3 regions of the Paenibacillus sp. BR2-3 genome follow, and region 3 is predicted to be linked to each of the others. Evidence: a T-box and tRNA genes for the amino acid it is inferred to sense, from the RefSeq annotation. Region 3 holds a T-box; the other regions hold tRNA genes.
What was found. The T-box of region 3 lies ahead of PaeBR_RS07565 (arginine--tRNA ligase). A T-box ahead of a tRNA ligase gene usually reads a tRNA of that ligase, here a tRNA-Arg.
Positions count from the first base shown of each region.

Region 1: it encodes a tRNA-Arg, which carries the amino acid that the T-box ahead of PaeBR_RS07565 (arginine--tRNA ligase) is inferred to sense. The anticodon was not compared.
Region 2: it encodes a tRNA-Arg, which carries the amino acid that the T-box ahead of PaeBR_RS07565 (arginine--tRNA ligase) is inferred to sense. The anticodon was not compared.

Region 1 is NZ_CP126311.1:4,404,715-4,411,319, reverse strand. Features, by position in the region: rRNA gene PaeBR_RS21270 (23S ribosomal RNA) at 1-1,929, shown strand, start outside; rRNA gene rrf (5S ribosomal RNA) at 2,067-2,183, shown strand; tRNA gene PaeBR_RS21260 (tRNA-Asn) at 2,190-2,265, shown strand; tRNA gene PaeBR_RS21255 (tRNA-Thr) at 2,267-2,342, shown strand; tRNA gene PaeBR_RS21250 (tRNA-Glu) at 2,355-2,429, shown strand; tRNA gene PaeBR_RS21245 (tRNA-Val) at 2,471-2,546, shown strand; tRNA gene PaeBR_RS21240 (tRNA-Gln) at 2,600-2,674, shown strand; tRNA gene PaeBR_RS21235 (tRNA-Lys) at 2,744-2,816, shown strand; tRNA gene PaeBR_RS21230 (tRNA-Leu) at 2,833-2,917, shown strand; tRNA gene PaeBR_RS21225 (tRNA-Gly) at 2,926-3,000, shown strand; tRNA gene PaeBR_RS21220 (tRNA-Arg) at 3,012-3,088, shown strand; tRNA gene PaeBR_RS21215 (tRNA-Pro) at 3,116-3,189, shown strand; tRNA gene PaeBR_RS21210 (tRNA-Gly) at 3,202-3,275, shown strand; tRNA gene PaeBR_RS21205 (tRNA-Pro) at 3,292-3,365, shown strand; gene PaeBR_RS21200 (ImmA/IrrE family metallo-endopeptidase) at 3,440-3,841, opposite strand; gene PaeBR_RS21195 (helix-turn-helix domain-containing protein) at 3,881-4,324, opposite strand; gene PaeBR_RS21190 (hypothetical protein) at 4,758-5,030, shown strand; gene ppc (phosphoenolpyruvate carboxylase) at 5,439-6,605, shown strand, end outside.
Region 2 is NZ_CP126311.1:801,437-808,041, reverse strand. Features, by position in the region: gene katA (catalase KatA) at 1-430, shown strand, start outside; partial or broken gene PaeBR_RS03875 (dihydrofolate reductase family protein) at 533-819, shown strand; gene PaeBR_RS03870 (DUF1905 domain-containing protein) at 911-1,375, opposite strand; tRNA gene PaeBR_RS03865 (tRNA-Gly) at 1,553-1,623, opposite strand; tRNA gene PaeBR_RS03860 (tRNA-Pro) at 1,636-1,709, opposite strand; tRNA gene PaeBR_RS03855 (tRNA-Arg) at 1,737-1,813, opposite strand; tRNA gene PaeBR_RS03850 (tRNA-Gly) at 1,824-1,898, opposite strand; tRNA gene PaeBR_RS03845 (tRNA-Leu) at 1,905-1,988, opposite strand; tRNA gene PaeBR_RS03840 (tRNA-Lys) at 2,009-2,081, opposite strand; tRNA gene PaeBR_RS03835 (tRNA-Gln) at 2,113-2,187, opposite strand; tRNA gene PaeBR_RS03830 (tRNA-Asp) at 2,318-2,395, opposite strand; tRNA gene PaeBR_RS03825 (tRNA-Met) at 2,421-2,497, opposite strand; tRNA gene PaeBR_RS03820 (tRNA-Met) at 2,614-2,690, opposite strand; tRNA gene PaeBR_RS03815 (tRNA-Val) at 2,781-2,856, opposite strand; tRNA gene PaeBR_RS03810 (tRNA-Glu) at 2,863-2,934, opposite strand; tRNA gene PaeBR_RS03805 (tRNA-Ser) at 3,010-3,099, opposite strand; tRNA gene PaeBR_RS03800 (tRNA-Asn) at 3,104-3,179, opposite strand; tRNA gene PaeBR_RS03795 (tRNA-Ile) at 3,183-3,259, opposite strand; rRNA gene rrf (5S ribosomal RNA) at 3,317-3,433, opposite strand; rRNA gene PaeBR_RS03785 (23S ribosomal RNA) at 3,508-6,436, opposite strand.
Region 3 is NZ_CP126311.1:1,593,143-1,599,747, reverse strand. Features, by position in the region: gene PaeBR_RS07580 (TetR/AcrR family transcriptional regulator) at 1-567, shown strand, start outside; gene PaeBR_RS07575 (SNF2 helicase associated domain-containing protein) at 557-3,817, shown strand; gene PaeBR_RS07570 (hypothetical protein) at 3,915-4,304, shown strand; T-box leader at 4,393-4,615, shown strand; gene PaeBR_RS07565 (arginine--tRNA ligase) at 4,656-6,521, shown strand.

The DNA.
Region 1 (6,605 bases), 2.2 Mb from region 3:
AGTGCTAAGATCCATTGTCAAAAGGGAAACAGCCCAGACCATCAGCTAAGGTCCCCAAGTGTGTGTTAAGTGGGAAAGGATGTGGAGTTGCACAGACAACCAGGATGTTGGCTTAGAAGCAGCCACCATTGAAAGAGTGCGTAATAGCTCACTGGTCGAGTGACTCTGCGCCGAAAATGTAACGGGGCTAAACACACCACCGAAGCTATGGCTAGATACGTATGTATCTGGGGTAGGGGAGCGTTGTATGTGGGTTGAAGGTGTACCGTAAGGAGCGCTGGACAGCATACAAGTGAGAATGCCGGTATGAGTAACGAAAAGATCAGTGAGAATCTGATCCGCCGAAAGCCCAAGGTTTCCTGAGGAAGGCTCGTCCGCTCAGGGTAAGTCGGGACCTAAGGCGAGGCCGAAAGGCGTAGTCGAAGGACAACAGTTTGAAATTACTGTACCACCGTAATCCGCTATGAGCGATGGGGTGACGCAGGAGGGTAGTGACGCGGACTGATGGATGTCCGTCTAAGCAGTGAGGCTGATGTGCAGGCAAATCCGCACATCATTAAGGCTGGGCTGTGATGGGGAGCGAAAATTACAGTAGCGAAGGTCATGATCTCACACTGCCAAGAAAAGCCTCTAGCCAGGAGAAGGTGCCCGTACCGCAAACCGACACAGGTAGGCGAGAAGAGAATTCTAAGGCGCGCGGAAGAACTCTCGTTAAGGAACTCGGCAAAATGACCCCGTAACTTCGGGAGAAGGGGTGCCCCGGTAGTGTGAATAGCACGAGGGGGCCGCAGTGAAAAGGCCCAAGCGACTGTTTAGCAAAAACACAGGTCTGTGCGAAGCCGCAAGGCGAAGTATACGGGCTGACGCCTGCCCGGTGCTGGAAGGTTAAGGGGAGCGGTTAGGAGCAATCCGAAGCTGTGAACCGAAGCCCCAGTAAACGGCGGCCGTAACTATAACGGTCCTAAGGTAGCGAAATTCCTTGTCAGGTAAATTCTGACCCGCACGAATGGCGTAACGACTTGGGCGCTGTCTCAACGAGAGATCCGGTGAAATTTTAATACCTGTGAAGATGCAGGTTACCCGCGACAAGACGGAAAGACCCCATGGAGCTTTACTGCAGCTTGATATTGAATTTGGGTACGATCTGTACAGGATAGGTGGGAGCCAGGGAAGCAGGAGCGCAAGCTTCTGCAGAGGCGACGTTGGGATACCACCCTGATCGTATCTAGGTTCTAACCTGGTACCCTAATCGGGTACGGGGACCGTGTCAGGCGGGCAGTTTGACTGGGGCGGTCGCCTCCTAAAGAGTAACGGAGGCGTTCCAAGGTTCCCTCAGAATGGTTGGAAATCATTCGAAGAGTGCAAAGGCATAAGGGAGCTTGACTGCGAGACCAACAAGTCGAGCAGGGACGAAAGTCGGACTTAGTGATCCGGTGGTACCGCATGGAAGGGCCATCGCTCAACGGATAAAAGCTACCCTGGGGATAACAGGCTTATCTCCCCCAAGAGTCCACATCGACGGGGAGGTTTGGCACCTCGATGTCGGCTCATCGCATCCTGGGGCTGAAGTAGGTCCCAAGGGTTGGGCTGTTCGCCCATTAAAGCGGTACGCGAGCTGGGTTCAGAACGTCGTGAGACAGTTCGGTCCCTATCTGTCGTGGGCGCAGGAAATTTGAGAGGAGCTGTCCTTAGTACGAGAGGACCGGGATGGACGTACCGCTGGTGCATCAGTTGTTCCGCCAGGAGCATGGCTGAGTAGCTACGTACGGACGGGATAAGCGCTGAAAGCATCTAAGCGTGAAGCCCCCCTCAAGATGAGATTTCCCAAGTCAGTAAGACCCCTTGAAGACGACGAGGTAGATAGGTTGGAGGTGGAAGTGCAGCAATGCATGGAGCTGACCAATACTAATCGGTCGAGGGCTTATCCAATATTTAATTCGCAGATTCGTTTCGGATTCAGTTTTCAGGGAGTCAAATTCCTGAAGTAGCTATAAGCTGCATGTCTTTTCTAGTGTTGGTTATTTTCCTGGAGAAATTCGGGGAGTGATACGACCGGAAAAAACCTGTTTGGTGGCGATAGCGGAGGGGTTCCACGCGTACCCATCCCGAACACGACCGTTAAGACCTCCAGCGCCGATGGTACTTGGACCGAAGGGTCCTGGGAGAGTAGGACGTTGCCAAGCGGATATTCCCTGATAGCTCAGTTGGTAGAGCACTCGACTGTTAATCGAGTTGTCACAGGTTCGAGTCCTGTTCGGGGAGCCATGCTCTCATAGCTCAGTAGGTAGAGTGCATCCATGGTAAGGATGAGGTCACCGGTTCGAATCCGGTTGAGAGCTCCACAGATTTACAGCGGCCCGTTGGTCAAGGGGTTAAGACACCTCCCTTTCACGGAGGTAACATGGGTTCGAATCCCATACGGGTCACCATATTTTACTTATCATCACCCCTTGAGGGTCACCATACATATGGAGGCTTAGCTCAGCTGGGAGAGCATCTGCCTTACAAGCAGAGGGTCGGGGGTTCGATCCCCTCAGCCTCCACCATAATCGTTCACATGTTTTAAGATGATTGTGGGGAATATAAAGGTATCCATCAATGGGGATTAGCCAAGTGGTAAGGCAACGGACTTTGACTCCGTCATTCATAGGTTCGAATCCTATATCCCCAGCCACTTCACCCCAAATAGTGAAGTTAAGTTGCGAAGGTATTTCGGAGTACTTTTCGGGGGCCCCTTATATGAGAGCCATTAGCTCAGTTGGTAGAGCACCTGACTTTTAATCAGGGTGTCGAAGGTTCGAGTCCTTCATGGCTCACTTTATTTTGTATCATGCGCGTATGGCGGAATTGGCAGACGCACCAGACTTAGGATCTGGCGTTTCACGACGTGGGGGTTCAAGTCCCTCTACGCGCACCATTTTATTTGCGGACGTGGCTCAGCGGTAGAGCATCGCCTTGCCAAGGCGAGGGTCGCGGGTTCGATTCCCGTCGTCCGCTCCATAAGTTTATTAGCGCCCTTAGCTCAGCTGGATAGAGCGTTTGACTACGAATCAAAAGGTCGGGAGTTCGAATCTCTCAGGGCGCGCCATTTATATTTTCAACAACTTTATACTGTCGGGACGTAGCTCAGCTTGGTAGAGCACCTGGTTTGGGACCAGGGGGTCGCATGTTCAAATCGTGTCGTCCCGATTTTAAATCTTTGCGGGTGTAGTTCAATGGTAGAACTTTAGCCTTCCAAGCTAATAGCGTGGGTTCGATTCCCATCACCCGCTCCATAATTTTATAATGTTTCGGGACGTAGCTCAGCTTGGTAGAGCACCTGGTTTGGGACCAGGGGGTCGCATGTTCAAATCGTGTCGTCCCGATATTACAACTTATTGTTGTCATCTAACTCTTACTTCGGTAAGAGTTTTTTGTTATATGTTCAAAGAAACAAAATTTATAAAGTGATTTCCGGTGGTATGCCAATTCGGGAATAATAAATCTCTAAAGATTCACCCGGTTCAGGGTACGAATTGGCCAAGAGCAGTTTCACAGCAAATGAATTTGCTTGGCGCTCCAATTTGCCGGGACAAAAGTAAGAGCTCTCCTCAAGGAAAAAACGATTGATGCCCTTATGCAGACGATCATGCCCCAATTCATGTGCACAGACAAAACGCTGCCACTCTAAAGGAAGCTCATTATGAATGACGATAAATCTTCTTCTTAATTTCCGGTAATACAATCCCTTAGTACCCTCACCCAGATTCATAAAACGGATGTGAATGCCGAGTGCTCTGGAAAGCTCGAAAGGGCAGTTGGTTTTATATTTTTTTATCAGATTACAGATCAATTCATCCATCGTTTTCACCTGCAGCATCTTTATTGTATTGGTAGAACCCTATTTACCTGGCTTGGGATCGTTCTTGGACTTATTTCTTTTGTTCATATGTTTGGCTTCCCAAAATAGCCCTGTCAGCACGTCCTTGATCCGTTGTTTATCCTCCTTATTGAGTGGAATACCGTCAAACATTAATTCTCCGTCATCCTCCAGCATTTTGCGAAAATCCCGTTTATCCTTCCCCGTAGCCCACTCAGGAATAACCGGCTCAGAAACGGGCACAGTCTCCTGTAAGTATCCAGCTTGATCCATAAGCACTTCATATGGAACATCCGTAGCCTCAGCAATCTTACGTAGGGTTGCAGGCTTCGGAATTCCCCTCAGTCCGTTCTCGATCCGCGAAATTTGTGATCCGCTTATACCGGCTGCTGCGGCCAACTGGTTGATCGTCAGTCCCTTTTCCTCGCGAAGCTTTTTCAGGTATATCCCAAATGATTCGTCCATCTCTCAACACTCCTTATCCACTGTCTACCTTTTGTTAATAATATAAGCCATTATTGCCAAGAGGTAAACAAAAAAGAGAAATATAATGCCAAAAGGCAAGATAATTCGGGCATTATAGCTAATAACCGCCTAAAACAGATCAATATGAGGTTTTACGGTATACGGAAAAAAGTGGTATATTGCTATAAAAGGGGAACGGAATACGAACAAGAAGAATTTTAACATATCATGCCGTATTTAGCTGCAAAAATAATATCATAATATTTCAAGCATAAGGAGTGATATACCTATGAATATCAGTGTTACCTGAGTTGGATCGCCGCCGAGGGAAATCGCCACCACAGAGGCATGAATGTCCCGACTATTATTTCGGTATTGGATAAGTCGGCATTTTATCGAAGTGAAAGATGTTTAAGAGAAGGGAGCTGGGGACATGGACACGGAACGTATAGCCGATATTGAAAGATTGCTGCCACTTGCGGAAAAGTATGGACTTGCAGTACTGCTTGTGTTTATCTTGCTATTTGTCGTAATCATTCAGTGGAGGGCGGTGATGAAGGGTGAATTGGTGCCGCGAGAGATGCTGGATCGTGCAGAGGAGGATCGGGATCGGCTACAGGCAATTCTCGACAAAGAGCGCTCTGAGTTCATGCAGCCGTCACTGGACGTACTAAAGAAACTGAAGACCGATGATCCTACGCAGTAGCTCACCAGCTAATCATTCGATCTAAACATATGAGAATCGCCAAATAATGCATAATGATGGTGTGAAATATGTATGAACGCTGCATTTACATGGCTATTTTTGTGTGGATGCTGCGCCTTCAACCTCTGGATAGCGGCCTATTGCCAGCTCTTTGGGCTGGCTTTTACGTTATTCCCCGGTATCATAAACCTTACATAAACGTCTAACTTATAAGCCATTATAATCTTAGGTCTATATAAATAATAACAACTGCATAAATAGTCGAAATGGTGTATAATCTTAAAGTGCTCTGTCGCTTTACAGTGCAATAAAGTTGAGGATTTTCGATTTGTTTTATTGTATGATATGAGGAAAGCTTTAAATAGACAATGTTAAGACATTGATCCGGAAGAGGATGGGGGGAGCAGCATGACCGAACTTACGACTACCGCTAGCAAAAGCAACTCTAACAATCTGCTGCGGCGGGACGTACGGTTCTTGGGGAATATCTTGGGCGAGGTCTTGGTTCACCAAGGCGGCAACGAACTGCTTGAAATCGTGGAAAAAATCCGCGAAACCAGCAAATCGCTGCGCTCATTGTTTTTGCCTGAACTGCACAGTGAATTTAAAGAGTTGATCAATTCTCTGGATCCGGATAACCGGCACCAGGTTATACGGGCGTTCGCCATTTATTTTCAATTGGTGAATATTGCCGAACAAAATCACCGAATCCGCAGGAAACGGGATTATGAACGTTCAGCTGGAGAAACGGTTCAGCCAGGATCTATAGAGCGCGCGATTCAAGAGCTTCGGGAACGTGATTTCTCGCATGAGGAGGTCCGGGAGATTATCAAAGGACTGTCACTTGAGCTAGTGATGACGGCCCATCCGACGGAAGCGATGCGACGGGCTATTCTGGATATTCATAAGCGGATATCTGATGATGTCATGGGTCTTGATAACCCTACCTTAACTTTCCGGGAACGTGAGCAGCTGCGCGAGAAGCTTCTTAATGAAGTAATAACTTTATGGCAGACGGATGAACTTCGTGATCGTAAACCAACGGTACTCGATGAGGTGCGTAATGGGATGTACTATTTCCATGAGACCATTTTTCACGTGTTGCCGGACGTTTATCAGGAACTTGAGCGTTGTTTGAGCAAATACTATCCGGGCCAGAATTGGCATGTTCCAACCTACCTCCGTTTTGGTTCGTGGATTGGTGGCGACCGTGACGGTAATCCGTCCGTGACCTCATCGGTCACTCTGCAGACTCTACAGATGCAGCGCAAGCTGGCCATACGGGAATATCAGCGGATCATGAGAGAGCTTATGCGCTACCTCAGCTTCAGTACAAGCATCATCGAGGTCACTCCTGAGCTTGCTGAATCTATCGAGCAGGATCGGGGCATTATCAATCTGAATCGGGTCGACACTTGGCGTAATGATCATGAGCCTTACCGGATCAAGCTGAGCTATATGATCTCCAAAACTCAAAACGTTCTGGATGACGAGAAAAAAGGGACACCGGAGCGCTATTCCTCACCTGAAGAATTTATTCATGATTTGAATGTTATCGACCGCAGTCTGCGCTTC
Region 2 (6,605 bases), 790 kb from region 3:
CCGCTACCGTGTGGGTGCCAATCATAACAATCTGCCGATTAACCGTCCGAAAGCGGACGTGAACAACTATCAGCGTGACGGTGCCATGACCAGCGGTACCAATGGAGGCAGTTCTGTCTACTACGAGCCTAACAGCTACGGCGGTCCGAAAGAGTCTCCGCAACATAAACCTGTTCCTTTCGAGGTATCCGGCCTCGCGGAGAGTGTTGCCTATGACCATAATGATCATTACACACAGCCCGGAGATTTATACCGGCTGCTGAGCGAAGAGGAACGTACCCGTCTCGTGCAAAATATCGTTGGTGCCATGGCTCCAGTCGAGCGGGACGAAATCAAAATCCGCCAAATCGGGCATTTCTACAAAGCCGATCCGGAATTCGGCCAGCGCATCGCCGCAGGGTTGGGTCTGCCTTTGCCGCAGGGCGTTTAAGACAACAGAAGTACTATGTGACTTGTTGAAGCCTCAGACCTCGGGTCTGAGGCTTTTTTTGACCCCATAAGCATTTACGGTTGTGATTAAATAAACACGAATAGAGCCCAGTGGAATGCCAATTTGATTAAAGACAACATCGCCGAAGAAGTATCCAGACTGAAGCAGCAGCCCGGTGGTAACCTTTGATTTACGGCAGCGGCGAGCTTGTACACACGCTAATGCAGCACGGCCTCATCGATGAATACAACCTCATCCTCCATCCTGTTGTGCTGGGGAGCGGTAAACGTCTCTTCAGAGAAGGCGATAAGGCCGCTCTTGCACTTGTTGAAACCAAGACGACCCCATCGGGAGTCATTATACTTACCTACCAGCCTGAGAAAAAATAATCCTGACGTAGAGATAGTACCTATTTTGAACACAAAAAAGCAGTCTAAACATTGAGCATGTTAAAACTGCTTTTTTTATTCAGAGATATCATTATTTCAGCTTTATTCCGTCAGCCAGCTTTTCAACTGATTTTTGGATGCGGCTTTGTCTTGTTTCCGGTCTCTTAGATCCTTCAATCCAATCGACATATGCTTTTTTATGGGAATAAGCCATGTTGTTGTAGTTCGCTTCAGCCTTCTCATTCGTATTCAATACAGCGAGGAAATCATCGGAAGCCTCCACTTCGCGCTTCTCGTGATCCTGTTCCATCGTAACCTTAACCTTATCTCCATTAGTGGCTCGGGCCAGATCTCTAAGTGCTTTGTTCACTACCATATAATGCTTCCCATCCCCGTGCGGCATAAGCGTTCCTTTATAGGGGATGCCATTAACCGTCCCTTTAACTTGAACCCGAGCTCTTGAGCCGAATGATTTCTCAACATCAAAAGGCACGGTCAGGTACGTCCAGCTTCCGCTTATGTCCGGTTTTACTAACTTGGCTTCGAATTCGTGCATATGGATCTCCTTTCTACTGTAATTGACAGTCAGAGGTTGAATTCCATTTTATCGCAAAGATAAGCTCTACACAAAAAAACACCTGCCTCCACCAGCAAGTGTACTGTTCATCACGGATTTCTCTCACTAATGAAAAGGAGCCGCGATAATTCGCAGCTCTCTGTCTAAGTTAAGGTAAGCGGGTGATGGGAATCGAACCCACGCTATTAGCTTGGAAGGCTAAAGTTCTACCATTGAACTACACCCGCAAATATGTAAAATCGGGACGACACGATTTGAACATGCGACCCCCTGGTCCCAAACCAGGTGCTCTACCAAGCTGAGCTACGTCCCGACAGTATAAAGTTGTTGAAAATATAAATGGCGCGCCCTGAGAGATTCGAACTCCCGACCTTTTGATTCGTAGTCAAACGCTCTATCCAGCTGAGCTAAGGGCGCAAAATTGATATGGAGCGGACGACGGGAATCGAACCCGCGACCCTCGCCTTGGCAAGGCGATGCTCTACCGCTGAGCCACGTCCGCAAAATATGGTGCGCGTGAAGGGACTTGAACCCCCACGTCGTGAAACGCCAGATCCTAAGTCTGGTGCGTCTGCCATTCCGCCACACGCGCATGTTACTAATAAATAAAAGTGAGCCATGAAGGACTCGAACCTTCGACACCCTGATTAAAAGTCAGGTGCTCTACCAACTGAGCTAATGGCTCTCATTGCTAAACTTCACTTTTCGGGGTGAAATGGCTGGGGATATAGGATTTGAACCTATGCATGACGGAGTCAAAGTCCGTTGCCTTACCGCTTGGCTAATCCCCAACAATAATTAACTAAATGGCGGAACCGACGGGATACTCTTCACTTCGTTACGAGATTGCGAAGTCTCCCTACCGAAGCTCATGCTTCAACGAACCCAACTTTTGGATTCTCATCCCTGAAGATAAATAGATGGCGGAACCGACGGGATTCGAACCCGCGATCTCCTGCGTGACAGGCAGGCATGTTAGGCCAACTACACCACGGTTCCAAAGACATAATGCATAAGTGTAAATTGGTTGCGGGGGCAGGATTTGAACCTGCGGCCTTCGGGTTATGAGCCCGACGAGCTACCGGGCTGCTCCACCCCGCGTCAGTAATAAGTATGCCGGATACCGATGGGCTTAAGCCCTGATCCTTTGATGACAAGCAAATGTGTTAAATCCACTATACCACATTATCCAAAGAAAATATTACATAAGGATAAATTGGTTGCGGGGGCAGGATTTGAACCTGCGGCCTTCGGGTTATGAGCCCGACGAGCTACCGGGCTGCTCCACCCCGCGTCAGAAAAAGTATTATTATCCCTGTGGGGCCCCCGAAAAGTACTCGGAACCCGCTGCGAAGCATTTGCTTCACTTTTTGGGGATTTTTTATGGTGGAGGCTGAGGGGATCGAACCCCCGACCCTCTGCTTGTAAGGCAGATGCTCTCCCAGCTGAGCTAAGCCTCCATGATATGACCCGTATGGGATTCGAACCCATGTTACCTCCGTGAAAGGGAGGTGTCTTAACCCCTTGACCAACGGGCCAAACTGTTATCTTTATGAAGCTCATGCTCCAACGAACCACTGAGGGTTCTCATCCCTTACGGGAAGTAACTGCAACGGAGAGAGAGGGATTCGAACCCTCGAGACGCTTGTGGCGCCTACACGATTTCCAATCGTGCTCCTTCGGCCAAACTCGGACACCTCTCCATAATGGCTCCCCGAACAGGACTCGAACCTGTGACAACTCGATTAACAGTCGAGTGCTCTACCAACTGAGCTATCAGGGAATATGGTGGGCCCTAGTGGACTCGAACCACCGACCTCACCCTTATCAGGGGTGCGCTCTAACCAGCTGAGCTAAGGGCCCTACTATCGTATGTAAATGTTATGAGCAAAAAAAATACCACAGTTACTGTGGTGATCCGCTTGGCAACGTCCTACTCTCCCAGGACCCTTCGGTCCAAGTACCATCGGCGCTGGAGGTCTTAACGGTCGTGTTCGGGATGGGTACGCGTGGAACCCCTCCGCTATCGCCACCAAACGGCATTTACAGCGTAAATGTTCAGGCTTGAGTCGCCTGAAAACTGAATCCGAAACGAATCTGCGTGATAGATATTGGATAAGCCCTCGACCGATTAGTATTGGTCAGCTCCATGCATTGCTGCACTTCCACCTCCAACCTATCTACCTCGTCGTCTTCAAGGGGTCTTACGTATTGGGAAATCTCATCTTGAGGGGGGCTTCACGCTTAGATGCTTTCAGCGCTTATCCCGTCCGTACGTAGCTACTCAGCCATGCTCCTGGCGGAACAACTGATGCACCAGCGGTACGTCCATCCCGGTCCTCTCGTACTAAGGACAGCTCCTCTCAAATTTCCTGCGCCCACGACAGATAGGGACCGAACTGTCTCACGACGTTCTGAACCCAGCTCGCGTACCGCTTTAATGGGCGAACAGCCCAACCCTTGGGACCTACTTCAGCCCCAGGATGCGATGAGCCGACATCGAGGTGCCAAACCTCCCCGTCGATGTGGACTCTTGGGGGAGATAAGCCTGTTATCCCCAGGGTAGCTTTTATCCGTTGAGCGATGGCCCTTCCATGCGGTACCACCGGATCACTAAGTCCGACTTTCGTCCCTGCTCGACTTGTAGGTCTCGCAGTCAAGCTCCCTTATGCCTTTGCACTCTTCGAATGATTTCCAACCATTCTGAGGGAACCTTGGAACGCCTCCGTTACTCTTTAGGAGGCGACCGCCCCAGTCAAACTGCCCGCCTGACACGGTCCCCGTACCCGATTAGGGTACCAGGTTAGAACCTAGATACGATCAGGGTGGTATCCCAACGTCGCCTCTGCAGAAGCTTGCGCTCCTGCTTCCCTGGCTCCCACCTATCCTGTACAGATCGTACCCAAATTCAATATCAAGCTGCAGTAAAGCTCCATGGGGTCTTTCCGTCTTGTCGCGGGTAACCTGCATCTTCACAGGTATTAAAATTTCACCGGATCTCTCGTTGAGACAGCGCCCAAGTCGTTACGCCATTCGTGCGGGTCAGAATTTACCTGACAAGGAATTTCGCTACCTTAGGACCGTTATAGTTACGGCCGCCGTTTACTGGGGCTTCGGTTCACAGCTTCGGATTGCTCCTAACCGCTCCCCTTAACCTTCCAGCACCGGGCAGGCGTCAGCCCGTATACTTCGCCTTGCGGCTTCGCACAGACCTGTGTTTTTGCTAAACAGTCGCTTGGGCCTTTTCACTGCGGCCCCCTCGTGCTATTCACACTACCGGGGCACCCCTTCTCCCGAAGTTACGGGGTCATTTTGCCGAGTTCCTTAACGAGAGTTCTTCCGCGCGCCTTAGAATTCTCTTCTCGCCTACCTGTGTCGGTTTGCGGTACGGGCACCTTCTCCTGGCTAGAGGCTTTTCTTGGCAGTGTGAGATCATGACCTTCGCTACTGTAATTTTCGCTCCCCATCACAGCCCAGCCTTATCGATGTGCGGATTTGCCTGCACATCAACCTCACTGCTTAGACGGACATCCATCAGTCCGCGTCACTACCCTCCTGCGTCACCCCATCGCTCATAGCGGATTACGGTGGTACAGTAATTTCAAACTGTTGTCCTTCGACTACGCCTTTCGGCCTCGCCTTAGGTCCCGACTTACCCTGAGCGGACGAGCCTTCCTCAGGAAACCTTGGGCTTTCGGCGGATCAGATTCTCACTGATCTTTTCGTTACTCATACCGGCATTCTCACTTGTGTACTCTCCAGCGCTCCTTACGGTACACCTTCAACGTATACACAACGCTCCCCTACCCCTGATACATACGTATCAAGCCATAGCTTCGGTGGTGTGTTTAGCCCCGTTACATTTTCGGCGCAGAGTCACTCGACCAGTGAGCTATTACGCACTCTTTCAATGGTGGCTGCTTCTAAGCCAACATCCTGGTTGTCTGTGCAACTCCACATCCTTTCCCACTTAACACACACTTGGGGACCTTAGCTGATGGTCTGGGCTGTTTCCCTTTTGACAATGGATCTTAGCACTCACTGTCTGACTCCCGGCAATAAGTAGATGGCATTCGGAGTTTGACTGATCTTGGTAACCCTTGCGGGCCCCGCAACCAATCAGTGCTCTACCTCCATTACTCTTGTGCCGAGGCTAGCCCTAAAGCTATTTCGGGGAGAACCAGCTATCTCCGAGTTCGATTGGAATTTCTCCGCTACCCCCACCTCATCCCCGCATTTTTCAACATGCGTGGGTTCGGGCCTCCAGTGCGTGTTACCGCACCTTCACCCTGGACAGGGGTAGATCACACGGTTTCGGGTCTACGTCCACATACTATATCGCCCTATTCAGACTCGCTTTCGCTGCGGCTCCGGCTTCTCACCTTAACCTTGCATGTTAAACGTAACTCGCCGGTTCATTCTACAAAAGGCACGCCATCATCCATAGATCGGACTCTGACTTTTTGTAAGCACACGGTTTCAGGTTCTATTTCACTCCCCTTCCGGGGTGCTTTTCACCTTTCCCTCACGGTACTGTTTCACTATCGGTCGCCAGGTAGTATTTAGCCTTAGCAGATGGTCCTGCTGGATTCATACGGGGTTTCACGTGCCCCGCACTACTCGGGATCCGTCTCGGAGAGAACATGGTTTAGGATACAGGGCTATTACCTCTATCGCGGGCCTTTCCAGACCTCTTCGCCTACCAAATTCCTTTGTAACTCCATGTGAGACGTCCCACAACCCCCAGGCGATAAATCGCCCAAGTTTAGGCTGTTCCGCGTTCGCTCGCCGCTACTGACGGAATCACTATTGTTTTCTCTTCCTCAGGGTACTTAGATGTTTCAGTTCCCCTGGTCTGCCTCTACATCTCCTATGTGTTCAGAGATGAGTAACTGCGAATTACCACAGCTGGGTTTCCCCATTCGGACACCCCCGGATCAAAGCTTGCTTACAGCTCCCCGAGGCAGTTTCGTTGTTCGCCACGTCCTTCGTCGGCTCCTGGCGCCTAGGCATCCTCCGTGTGCTCTTATTAGCTTAACCTCGATTTTTTCCGTAGGAAAAATATCGGACATTGATTCTCTTCCGAAGAAGAAAGTCAATCTTCGACACTCCATTAAGAAGCAATCGTATCAACTAATAACTTTCACTTGTTTGCACAAGTGTGCTAAAAGATGTTCTAAAACGCAAATTCGTTTCGGTATCCAGTTTT
Region 3 (6,605 bases):
TATTCGGCTGCCGCTACCAGTGAAATTGCCCAAAAGGCTGGCGTGGCGGAAGGAACGATTTTCCGGTATTACAAGACCAAGAAGGACCTGCTGCTGTCTATTGTAGACCCTGCGATGAGCCGGATGATCGCCCCTTTTGTGATCAAGAACTTTAACGGCGTCCTGGATTTGCCTTTCGGCAGTTATGACGAATTTCTGCGGGCATTTATTATAAACCGGCTGGAGTTCGCCCGCAAGAACTTTAAAATCATCAAAATACTGATTCAGGAAATCCCCTTCCAGCCTGCGCTCAGGGAACAATTCATCGAACATATTACTAGCAAGGTGCTGGAACGTATAGAATCCATTGTGGAGCACTTCAAGCAAAAGGGAGATCTTATTGAGGTCCCGACACCTGCCATCATACGGTTCTCAGTCTCTGCAGTCGTTGGTTTTCTGCTGGCCCGGCTGCTGCTGATGCCTGATCAAGAATGGAATGACGAGGAAGAAATTGAGCTGACCATCAAGTTTATTATGCACGGCGTAAGTGCGGTTGAGGCACAGAAGGGACCATACTATGGGCTTTAGTGTGTCTGAACGGGTCATCAAGCTGCTCTGCGGGAAGTCCGCTTTTGAAGAGGGACAAGCATACTACCGTTCCGGAAAAGTGGATTTGATCTATGAGGAGCAAAAAGATGAAGTGAATCCCGCCAATAATCCGTCTGTGTACGCAGCTGTTGTTCAGGGGAGCAGGGGCAGAAAATATAATATGAGGGTTGAAATCGATAGCGACGGCGATGTTCATGCGGACTGTTCCTGTACCGCTTATGATCACGGTGGACCTTTCTGCAAGCATATTGCCGCTGTGCTGATAAATATTGTTGACCTTGAGCATGGCCATGGGCGGACCGGGGGGGCAGCACGGAATCAGCACCTCGTCAAAAGCATGCTGGGGATGTTCGGAAACAGCCGGCTGCGGCCGAGCGGTACCGGAGCTTTTGTGGATACAAGGATGCCCCTTTGTGTGGAATTCATATGCAAGCCGCTCTCCCACCGAAATGGCAGGCATATGCTGGGAATAGAAATGAAGGTGGGCCTGAAACGCCCTTATGTTATTCACACAATAAGAGATTTTCTGGGCCGTGTACACCGCGGGGAAACCTTTGAATTCTCGAAGCATTTCATCTATGATCCAGCTCAGCACAGCTTTCAGAAGGAAGACAACGCGGTACTTCAGAAGCTCATTGAAATCTTTTTAAATGAAATCATGTACCGGGACAGCATGATCGTAAGCTCGACTTATGGAGGAAGCATGGGCGGGGACCGGCTGCTGCCTGTCCCTCCTTTTTTCTGGGAAACGCTCCTCCCCTCTCTTGCAGCTGCTCCCTCGGTTTATTTTCAGCAGGGGGATCAGCTGTTTGAAGGCATTCACTTGTCTAGTGAAGCACCGCCGCTAAGCTTTCAGTTCGATCAGGCGGAGGGGGAAGGCTACCTCTTTGAGGTTCAAGGACTGGAGAAGATTATGGTCATAGAGGACTATGGTCTTGTCGTGTCTGAAGGCAAGCTTCTGAAGCTGCCATTCCAGGAATGCAGGCGTCTTGTGGAGATGAAAACGATGCTGGAAGCTTCCCGCCAGGAAGGGATCGACATCGCGCCAGAGCAAATGGAGCCTTTTATGGACAAGGTGATTCCCGGGCTGAAAAAGCTGGGACATGTGCATATCGCTGATGCCATCGCCGATCGTATGGTTCACGGCCGGCTTAAGGCCCGGCTCTATCTGGACCGGTTAAGAGACCGGCTGCTCGCCGGACTGGAGTTTCAATATGGGGATATTGTCATAAATCCACTAGACGAAAAAGGGCAGAAGCGCGCAACAGACATTATTCTTATGCGGGACGGTGAAGGGGAGCGCAGGATTCTGGAGCTGATGGATCATGAATCCTTCGCCAAAACGGAAAGCGGATATATGATGAGCGATGAGGATGGCGAATACGATTTCCTGTACCATAGGGTTCCTCTGCTGGAACAGTTGCTTACGATCTATGCTACCTCTGCAGTGAAAGTAAGATTGTTCAGGGGAACGATGCCTCCCAAAGTCACTATGAATTGGAACGAGAAGACCGACTGGCTTGATTTCAAGTTCGATATGGGAGGTATTCCCGAGTCGGAGATTGTTATGTTACTGAAATCGCTGGAGGAGAAGCGCAGGTACTACCGGCTGCCGGACGGGGCGCTGCTGCCGCTTGAGAGCGGAGAATTCCAGGAAATCATCACTTTTATGAACGAACTGGGTATCCGGAAGGATGATATCACAGGAGCACAATTTTCTCTGCCCGTTGTCCACGGATTACATTTGACCTCAGCCCATGAGAAGAGGGATGCCGTAAAGCTTGGCAAAGGGTTCCGCAGGCTTCTGGCTAACATGCGGAATCCCGAGAATCTGGATTTCCCTGTGCCGGAAAGTCTGGTCCCTGTGCTTCGGGATTATCAGCAGTATGGATTCCAGTGGCTTAAGACACTGGCCTACTACCGATTCGGCGGTATTCTGGCCGATGATATGGGGCTTGGCAAAACGCTGCAAAGCATTGCGTTCCTGCTCTCCGAACTGCCGGGTATCCGGAACGGCGGGATTCCTGCGCTTATTGTCGCCCCCGCTTCTCTCATCTACAACTGGCATAATGAACTCAAGAAATTCGCGCCGGAGATTAAGGCGGTCATTGCGGACGGGAGCTTGACAGAGAGAAACCGGGCGCTGAAGAATGCAGCGGGAGCGGATGTAATCATTACCTCTTATCCGCTGCTCCGCAGAGATATTGAGCTATATGCCGTACACTCTTTCCACACACTCATTCTGGACGAAGCCCAGGTCATTAAGAATCATGCTACGCAAACGGCCCAAGCTGTAAAATCGCTGCAAGCCCGCTATCGTTTTGCTCTTACCGGTACGCCTGTGGAAAATGCACTGGAGGATTTGTGGTCTATCTTCGGCACAGTATTTCCTGAGCTGTTCCCGGGGAAGAAAACTTTTCACGATATGCCCCGCGAGACGATAGCCAAACGCGCGCGTCCTTTTCTGCTGCGTCGGCTTAAGAGCGATGTCTTGAAAGAGCTGCCTGATAAAATTGAATCGCTGCATGCCTCCGAGCTGCTGCCGGAGCAAAAGAAACTATATGTCGCTTATCTCGCCAAGCTGCAGAAGGAAGCGCTCAGGCATTTGAACGGAGACGATTTCCGCACCAACCGGATCAAAATTCTAGCCGGACTGACCCGCCTGCGCCAGCTCTGCTGTCATCCCTCTTTATTCGTCGAAGGGTATACCGGAAGCTCGGCCAAGTTCGAGCAGCTGCTGGAGATTATTGAGGAATGCCGCAGTTCTGGCAAAAGACTGCTCGTCTTCTCGCAATTTACAGAGATGCTGGGTCTGATTGGAAGGGAGCTGGGACTTCAGGGTGTGCCTTATTTCTACCTGGATGGACAGACGCCGGCTTCTCGGCGGGTCGAGCTATGTAATCAATTTAATGAGGGGGAACGTGACTTGTTCCTCATCTCTTTGAAGGCAGGCGGCACTGGCCTCAACCTGACAGGAGCGGACACGGTTATCCTTTATGATTTGTGGTGGAATCCCGCCGTGGAGCAGCAGGCTGCAGACCGGGCCCACCGGATCGGGCAGAAGAACGTGGTGCAGGTCATCCGGCTCGTCACTCAGGGTACCGTGGAGGACAAAATGTATGAGCTTCAGCAGAAGAAGAAAAACCTGATCGATGAGGTCATTCAGCCGGGGCAGGAAGCTCTGTCCACCTTAACTGAGCAGGATATCCGGGAGATCTTGATGATTTAATAGAATCGCCCTTTTTCGTACACCGTACTATTAATCCAATCAAATAGTAGCAAATTTCATAAATTGACATTATCAAGAACGAAGGAGGTGACTGAACATGGCTATTTATTCATTAGGACCTGTTGTAAACCTGAACCCGGATCTTACTTTCCATTCGCGATCCGTCGAGCTGCGCATCTCTAATACAACTGCCGCTAGACTCGAGCCGATCGTTGTCAATGTTTATAGCAATGTTGCCGCAGGACCTGAAGGCTCGCCTGCAGTATTGTATTTCACAACCACATTTGCTATTGCTGCAGCTGACGGTGTAGTAACTTTCAATATCCCAACAACGGTACAGAGCTTTATTATTACCGTTTCCTCTCCGGCTGCCGCTACTTTCATCAATGACATTTCAATTTACGCTGCAGGAAGAGATGCTGCCGGACTCTTGGTGCCCGACCATGCTTTCCCGTTTGGTGATTGGAATTTCGTTACTACTCCTTAAGAATCTCTTTGACGGCAATAGATGAGTGGCTTAGCTTATGACAGCTATTGCTTTCTTCGTTAAATTCGTTATACTGATAAAAATCAATATTGAATCGATGATCGGGAGAGTAATTATCGGGATCTAGTCTATTAGCGAGCCGGGAGAGTGAAAGCCGGTACAGATCCCATAATGAAGCGCACCCGTGAGATGGACTTCTGAAAGGATAGTAGGAAGCCCCGGCGGAAGGCCGTTAACCTGTAAGGTGGCTAAACTTTGCCGTTTAGCAACGAGAGTGGTACCGCGAGCGCACTGAAGCCCTCGTCTCTTTTGAGACGAGGGCTTTTTGTATTTTAAAAGGGAGGTTATCCAATGTTAAGTCAAATGATCAAGAACAGCCTCGAACAAAGCGTAAGAAGTGTATTTGACAGCTTGCTTGTGGCTTGCCCCCAAGATATCAATATTCAGATTGAGCAGCCGGTCAACCTGGAGCATGGCGATTATTCCTGCAGTATTGCTATGCAGCTTGCCAAGATTCTACGCAAACCCCCTATGGCCATTGCAGAGCTTGTAAAGGGAGAGCTTCAACTACAAGGCCTTATAGATGGGCTTATCTACCGGATAGAGGTAGCCGCCCCCGGGTTTATTAATTTGCACATCCATTGGCAGGAGTGGGCCGGACGCTCCTTCGAGCTGCCGCAAGGCTCCCGGGAAAAGGTCGTCATTGAGCATACCTCTGTCAACCCTAATAAATCGATGCATATCGGGCACCTGAGAAACTCCTGTATCGGAGATGCGCTGGTAAGAATCTTGAGAAGAACGGGATACCAGGTGGAGATCCATAACTACATAGATGACCTGGGGAATCAGCTGGCGGACACGGTGGTTGGACTATTGAATGTACCTTTTGAAGGTGAACATGTCCGCTTTGGCGATTACTGCTGGGACATTTATTCCCAGGTAAACAAGGAGTATTCACTGAACCCGGAGATGACACATAAACGCACGGAGATACTCCATGCCCTTGAAAAAGGCAGCAGCAATGAGGGCTGGCTGGGCAATCTGGCTGCTGAGCGTATCGTGAGAGAGCATGTGGAAGAAATGCGAGGTTTCGGAATTGAGCATGACCTGCTTGTATGGGAAAGCAGCATCGTAAGGGAGGGCTTCTGGTCTTCCGCTTTTCAGCTGCTGGCACAGACTCCGGTTTTTATTCAGGAGAACGAAGGCAAGCTGGCAGGCTGCTGGGTGCTTAAGCAATCCACTGTGGAGGGTGCCGAAGCGAATTCGGAAGAATATAGCATGGATAAGGTGCTGGTGCGCTCCAATGGCATTTTGACGTATACCGCCAAAGACATCGCCTATCATCTCTGGAAATTCGGATTGCTCGAAAAAGACTTCTCGTACAAGGAGTTTTCAGCAGGATTATGGACTACAGGCTTAACTGGAAGCCAACGGCCCTATGGACATGGGGATATCGTCATTAATGTGATCGACTACAGACAGGAATATCCGCAGCAGATGGTGAAGCAGGCCTTGCAAGCACTGGGGTATGCGGATCAGGCTGATAAGCTTCATCACGTAAGCTATGGCGTAGTTTCACTAAGTCCGGCTTCTGCTGCCGAGCTGGGAATGGATACCTCAGACGGCAGAGCCTCATACGCCATGTCCGGCCGCCAAGGAGTCGGCATTAAGGTGACCGAGCTGGTTCAACTCATGGAGAACTCTATTGAACATACACGTTCGGATAAAAGCGGCCTTTCCAGCCGGATCATCGCCACAGCCGCCATCCGCTATTACCTGCTGCGTTTCAATCTGGGGACTGAGATTATTTTTGATTACAGGCAGGCTACAGAAATATCCGGCAATACCGGGGTGTACTTGATGTACACCTATGCCCGTGCGAGCAGTGTTTTGAGTAAAGCCGCGTTACCGGTTGTAACGGATGCTTCCCTTCTCCCATTCCCTGCTGATCTGGAAAAAGCGGAGGCTGCGCTGCTGAGACATCTCAGCTCTTGGCAGGATACCTTATACTCGGCAAGCCAAGAGTTGACGCCGAATTCGATCTGCAACTACGCGCACACCTTGGCTGCGCTGTTCAACAACTTCTATTCCGCTTGCCCGATCCTGAAGAGTGATAAGGATTCCATAACATTCCGTCTCTGGCTGACCTCGAGATTCAGAGACACTTTAGGGGATGTGCTTCAGGTGCTTGGGCTGCCCGCGCCGAGCCGGATGTAGGTAGGTTGGCGTTTTGGGCGGACGCTCCGCGGTTATCGTTTCTACGCTATCGTACCCTCGGAGTCGGGTGGCATACAGTTCAAA